Regions from separate parts of the Bradyrhizobium sp. PMVTL-01 genome, predicted to be linked through region 2. Evidence: riboswitches for the same ligand, from Rfam matches in the RefSeq annotation. Region 2 holds a riboswitch; the other holds the start of a gene.
What was found. A riboswitch is a leader RNA that binds a small molecule or an ion and turns the genes downstream of it on or off. The one in region 2 is predicted to bind cobalamin.
Positions count from the first base shown of each region.

Region 1: linked by a shared signal. The riboswitch ahead of ACRQ5Q_RS28275 (DUF1636 family protein) and the one ahead of ACRQ5Q_RS07305 (TonB-dependent receptor domain-containing protein) in region 2 are both predicted to bind cobalamin.

Region 1 is NZ_CP193982.1:5,810,883-5,814,087, forward strand. It holds gene cobN (cobaltochelatase subunit CobN) at 1-670, opposite strand, end outside; gene cobW (cobalamin biosynthesis protein CobW) at 670-1,704, opposite strand; gene ACRQ5Q_RS28275 (DUF1636 family protein) at 1,701-2,075, opposite strand; cobalamin riboswitch at 2,172-2,392, opposite strand; gene cobO (cob(I)yrinic acid a,c-diamide adenosyltransferase) at 2,433-3,068, shown strand; gene ACRQ5Q_RS28285 (cobyric acid synthase) at 3,074-3,205, shown strand, end outside.
Region 2 is NZ_CP193982.1:1,553,824-1,557,028, reverse strand. It holds gene ACRQ5Q_RS07305 (TonB-dependent receptor domain-containing protein) at 1-1,801, opposite strand, end outside; cobalamin riboswitch at 1,931-2,135, opposite strand; partial or broken gene ACRQ5Q_RS07300 (IS5 family transposase) at 2,405-2,736, shown strand.

The DNA.
Region 1 (3,205 bases), 4.2 Mb from region 2:
GCAACGCCGCGATCAGGGCATCGACGGGTCCGGTGTCCGCTGCGGTGAGATAGGAGCGATAGAACGTCACCAGCGCGTGCGGCTTTCCTTCCTCCGCGACCGGCGCCGGGATGACGCCGCGCGAGGGATCGTAAAAGCCCATCTCAGGAACGGTCATCTCGCCGACGACCGGACCCGCATAAAGCCCCGAGGCGAGCGCGAGCTGTGCAATCGCCGCTTGCGCCGCGACGGGCCCGCCGTTGTCGCAGAGCACCTTGAGCCGCCGCAGCGTCGACACCGGCAAGGTCGAGTACACATCGAGCCGGGAGTCGTCGCGGCCGTCGGCGGGCAGCACGGCCAGAACGATGCCGCGATCTTTGGCCAGTTGCTGGAGCGCCGCGAGGCCATACGGCCAATAGGATTCGCCGCCGATCAGGCGCACCAGGATGCCGCGGGCCTGCGACAGCGTGCGCTCGATATAGGTATCGACCGAGAGCGGATGACGGAGTTCGGCGAGATTGGCGAGCCGCAGCGACGGCAGGCTGTCACGGCCACGCCGCCAGCCGGCCGCAAACGCGGCAAGGTCGGAATCCGAATACGAGAGCACCACGAGATCGGCCGGATCCTGGCCGATGTCTCTTGGCGTCGCGGTCTCCTCGAGACCGCGGCTCTCGCGGAAGACGACGTGCATCAGATACCTAGTCCTGACCTGATCGCGGTCTCGTCGATATCGCCATGCTCGCCGATCACGACGAGCTTTGACTGCCTGAGACCCGCGCCCCAGGGTCGGTCGAACTGGTGGCGCACGCGCTCGCCGACCGCCTGCAGCAGCAGGCGCATTGGCTTGCCGGCGACGGCGATGTAGCCCTTGGCGCGCAGCACGTTCTGCTCGCGCGCGAGACGCTGGACGGAAGCGACCAGCGCATCGACATCCGAAACCTCCGGAAGATCGATCACGACCGAGGCGAAATCATCGTGCTCGTGCTCCTCCTCGCCATCGTGATGCGACGGACGCGCGGCGAGATCGTTCTCGGCAGCCGCGCCGAGACCGAGGATGACGCGGGCATCGATCGCGCCGTCGGTGACGGGCAGCATCGGCACGCGGCGCGGCATCTCGGCGGTGATCGCCGCCTTGGCGGCTTCGATGCCGGCACTACCGGCGAGATCGGCCTTGGTCAGCAGCACGATGTCGGCGCAGGCGATCTGGTCCTCGAACACTTCCGACAGCGGCGTCTCGTGATCGAGATTCTCGTCTGCTGCGCGCTGCGCCTCTACCGCATCCGGATCCGGCGCGAAGCGGCCCGCGGCCACCGCCTCGGCATCGGCGAGCGCGATGACGCCGTCGACCGTGATCCGCGAGCGGATCTCCGGCCAGTCGAACGCCTTCAGCAGCGGCTTGGGCAGCGCCAGACCCGAGGTCTCGATCAGGATGTGATCAGGCCGCACCGGCCGCGCCAGCAGTTGCTCCATGGTCGGAATGAAATCGTCGGCAACGGTGCAGCAGATGCAGCCATTGGCGAGCTCGACGATGTTCTCTTCCGGACAATTGGCATCTGCGCAGGACTTCAATATTTCACCGTCGACTCCCGCGCTGCCGAACTCGTTGACGAGCACCGCGAGCTTCTTGCCGCCCGCATTGCTGAGCAGATGCTGGATCAGCGTCGTCTTGCCGGAGCCGAGGAAACCGGTGACCACCGTGACAGGGACTTTTGCGAGCGAGTTCATTCGGCGGCCTCCGGCACGACGGCAATGGGGGGAATGCGGGCAAGCGACTGCTTGCGGAAGATCTCGGGACGGCTGCGCCAAGGCACGAGGCCATCTGGCGCGGCCGCATAGGCCGCAGCGCCAGCGACGACGTCCTGCGCGTTCGCATCGGACAGGCGGCCATAGACATAGGACCAACGGCCGGGCGCGCTGAGCGCGACAGAGCAGCCCTGGCTGCAGGCCGACAGGCATTCGACGGGAACCACATTGACGCCCTCGGGCACGCCCGCCTCGAGGATCGCACCATGCAGGCGCTTGCCGGGCGTGGTCTCGCCCTCACCAAGCGTTTGGCCGGCGCGGCAGGTGATGCAGACGTGAAGTGTGACGGTCATCGCCTCTTCCAGGATAATCAGCGGGAGGCGATGAGGCGCGCGGACCATACTCCTGAAGGCCCGCTTCCCCGTCGCGGAACACCCCGTCCGCCGGTCCAAAACTCGTCCGCGCTGGCAGGTCTCCCGGCTTGCGGAGCAGGGTTTTGGCCCTTCGATCCCCGCCTTCCCGATCCCCGCGGGAATCAGTGGCTTTGGGCATCTCTCCGATCACGGTCGCGGGGGCGGCTGCATTTTGGACCCAAATCTTGCCGATTCGGACCCTATCGCATTCCCTCTTCGCCTGTCATAGGACAGGAACCAACGCCGGGCCACCATTTGCCCCCGGCCGCCTCTTGTCAAGCCGAAGGACCCGATCCGATGACGCCTGAACCGGATACCCAGACGGCCGATGAAACCGACGCCCGGCACGCCCAGAAGATGGCGAAGAAGAAGGCCGCCCGCGACAAGATCATGGCGACCAAGAGCGGCGAAAAGGGCCTCATCATCGTCCACACCGGCGCGGGCAAGGGCAAGTCCTCCTCCGCCTTCGGCATGATCGTCCGCTGCGTCGCCCATGGCTTTCCCTGCGCGGTCGTGCAGTTCATCAAGGGCGCCTGGGATACCGGCGAGCGGCGCCTGCTCACCGGCCATTTCGGCGAGCTCTGCCAGTTCCACGCCATGGGCGAAGGTTTCACCTGGGAGACGCAGGATCGCGCCCGCGACATTGCCGCCGCGCGCGCCGGCTGGGACAAGGCCAAGGAGCTGATCCTCGATCCGAACCTGCGCATGGTGGTGCTCGACGAGATCAACATCGCGCTGCGCTACGACTATCTCGACATCGCGGAGGTCGTGGAATTCCTGACGACGCAGAAGCCTCCGATGACGCATGTCGTGCTCACCGGGCGCAACGCCAAGGACGAGCTGATCGAGATCGCCGACCTCGTCACCGAGATGACGCTGGTGAAACATCCGTTCCGCTCCGGCATCAAGGCGCAGGCCGGCGTCGAGTTCTGAATTCGATGGCGCGCGCATTGATGATCCAGGGAGCCGGCTCGGACGTGGGCAAGTCGCTCATCGTCGCCGGCCTTGCGCGCGCCTTCGCGCGGCGCGGCCTGCGTGTGCTCCCGTTCAAGCCGCAGAACATGTCGAAC
Region 2 (3,205 bases):
TCGTGCCCGGCGTTACTGAAAAGATACCCGCGGCTGCCGGATCGTATGCTGTGGCGTACATGCCATAGAACAACAGACCCTTGATTGGCTCGAAGGTCACGGCGGCTCGATAAGATACTGGTTGCCAGTTCTTGGTGAAGGGCTGCCCTGCTGGAATCGTACCGTCGAAGTTGATACCATCCCGAGTCAACGTCATGTCCTCGACGCGTATGCCACCGATTAGAGCCAGCATCGGCGTAATTTTGAGCTGGTCTTCGACCGTGATCGCTGCATCGTCTAGGCGGCTGTTGCGGATGCCTGGCTGCGGTGGCAGGCTATAAAGCCCAGGGGCGGGATTTACCACGGTCACGGAGTCGAACGGAAACTCGTCAGGATTCTGCTCCTGGGCGAACTGAATCTCGTTTCGGCTTACTGCCAATTGCGTGGCGAAGCGATTCTGCATGCCGAAAAAGGACGAACTCCAGATCAGGTCGGTGTTATCGCCGATTACCTGCTGCTTGTGATTAACAAAAAAGCGGTCTCGATCGATCATCGAGGTTCCAGTGTTGAACGCGTAAGTTTCACTGTCAAACCAGTGACGCTTGGCTCCAAATTCATAGGCTTGATTCTTGATCGTAATGTCCTCGTTCAGCGCCCATTCGAAGCCGCCACGCAGCCAGAGACCATGTGAACCGATGGAATTGTCGGCGACATTGTAGTTCGTCCTTAGTGTTCGCGAGTCCACTGTCACAGGCGAAATAACTGAACCATCAAAGGTGCTGATTGCCGATCCCGCGACGACACCGTGCGTGGAAAAAGGTCCAGAGAATGTTGTCGTTGTTAGCGGTGTGCCCCAATAGGCGTGGCCGTAATCTTGATTGTACTCGATGGCACCGAATACTTTGAAGGAATCGGTCACCCGGTAGTTGAGCTGGCCCGAGATATTGTTGAGCTGTTGATAGTCGCCTTCGATGAAGCTGTTGATCTTCGAAGAGCTGACATCGAACCGGTAGTCGAGCCCGTCAACTGACGTGCTGCCGCCAGACCCGAAATGCGTCCGATAGGTGCCAAGTGTATCTATTGAGGTGTCAAGTTCGTTCTTGATAGGACCGCTCGTGGGCTGTCTGCTCACATAGTTGACGGAGCCGCCGATCGTGGCAAGGCCTGACATTAGCGACAAGGGTCCCTTAACAAATTCGACTTGCTCTAGATTGGCAGTATCCAGGACGCGCGACGTGATGCTTTGCGGGCCAATCCATAGGCCGTTGTAGAGTACGGTCACTTCGCCAAAGGAAAAGCCGCGTGTGGAAAAGCCGGAAGGTGCCCCTGCCACATCGACCGCCAGCACGCCGACGGCGCCTGCTACCGTCTCGGGAGTGGTGCGGTAGCCCTGCTCGCGCATGGTTTGCTGACTGACAACTTCGACTGTTGCCGGCGTCTGAAAGACGGAAAGGCCGAGCAGGTTGGAGCTTGTTGCAACGACATTGCTATTGAGAGGTGTCGGCGCGGGCTCGGAATTTGCGATAGATCGCGTCGCAGGCTTGGGCCGTGCGGCCTGTGCGGCGCGCCTGGTCCGCTTCGGCACATTTGCCGGTTCCTGGCCGGGCCGGCTCGCAGTGCCATGCGGCTTGGGCGGCCGGACGGTCACCGGCTCAAGCTGTTGTGGGCTTTGCGTTGACGCAGATGCATTGGCCAAAAGCGCGACGACCACCCCGGGGATCAGCGCGGAGCATCGCCAGCGTTGCCTCGACGAGATCAAGCGGAGAGATTGCGCGCAGATGCGCGACGGCGCCGGGCGCCCAGTAAAGTTAGAAATCGACACGGTTGTGCTCGACGGCGAAACAATACACCCGTCACGCGCACTGGCACGACGATCTGCCCTTCGCCCCTGATACGGCAGACCCCGAACGCCTCTTGTAACGCTTCGGAGCACCCCGCCCGACGCGTTCGCGCATGACCATTGCTGGTAGCAGGTCTCCTGGCTCGCGGGTCGCTGCTTCGGATCACCTTCCCAGGATCAAGACAATCCCAGTGGCATTAAATGATCGTCGGCTCGCCGCTTACAGTTGCGGGGGCAGCTGCGGCATTGTCCGTTGCAACAGACGCACCGCATTCCCTTGATTAGCCCTTCGGGCACTACCGCTCTCAGACTTAATGAAGTTCAAAGGCGAGTCAAGCGGCGCTAGTCTCCGTCAGCTCGAAGATTAGAGGTGTGCCAGTTGGGACACGCCGCCCGTCAAAAAGCCATTGAGGCACGGATAAATTCACATTGGTTGGCTGCGGGTCATTTTCGGCGGTTTCAGCAGGGATTGTCGGCGGGCTGATGTCCGCTTTTAGCCCGTAAGCGTCCAACCAGCTCCTTCCTCGAAGCGTTGCGCCCGACCAGATCGCTGTGATTCAAGCTTCCAAACTGGGGGCTCGAATCATGCGCTACGAATTCGCCGATTATGAATGGGTTGGCATCAAGCCGATGCTACCGAACGAGCCCCGTGGCGTTCCTCGGGTGAACGACCGTCGTGTCCTCAATGGCATCTTCTGGGTCTTGCGCTCTGGAGCACCTTGGCGTGATCTGCCCGACATCTTTGGTCCGGTCCGTACACCACCTGCTACAACCGCTTTGTTCGTTGGCGGCGGGCTGGCGTTTGGGGCCGCATCATCGACGCGCTTGCCGCTGCCCATGACGCCGCTGTTCAGATGATAGACACCTCCATTGTTCGCGTGCATCAGCACGGGGGCCTACATCACAAGGGAGTCCGCGTCCTAGTTGGACTTGCCTGCAACGCCACCGTCGGGCACGCGAAGAACCCCGATTGCACCATGTACATCAAGACCTATATCGGCGCGGCAGAAGCAGCGCACGATAATGGCTGATTGGGCCGCGTTCTGCGATGGCAAGCGCGCTGCGGGCGGCGTGGTTGCGATGTCTCGCGCATTGCGTGTCTAACAACTTTCTGACTTTCGTATCGTGGAGAACCTGTTTCCCACCAAGTAGAACTAGGCCGTAAACCCAGCTGTGGACGCCCCCCCAGATGCAAGCGGCTCTTGAAACAGACCACGAAAAGTACCAGAGAGTCTCATGGCTACTGGGTCCACCACTTGCCTCCGAAATCCCGCGCGCGCCGCCCCTATCGCCCAAAGGGATTTCGTTGAGACCCCGGCGCAACTGGATAAACTGGTGCAACCACCAAGGACTCCCGGATGGGGGTGAGCGCCACCCGGTTTATTA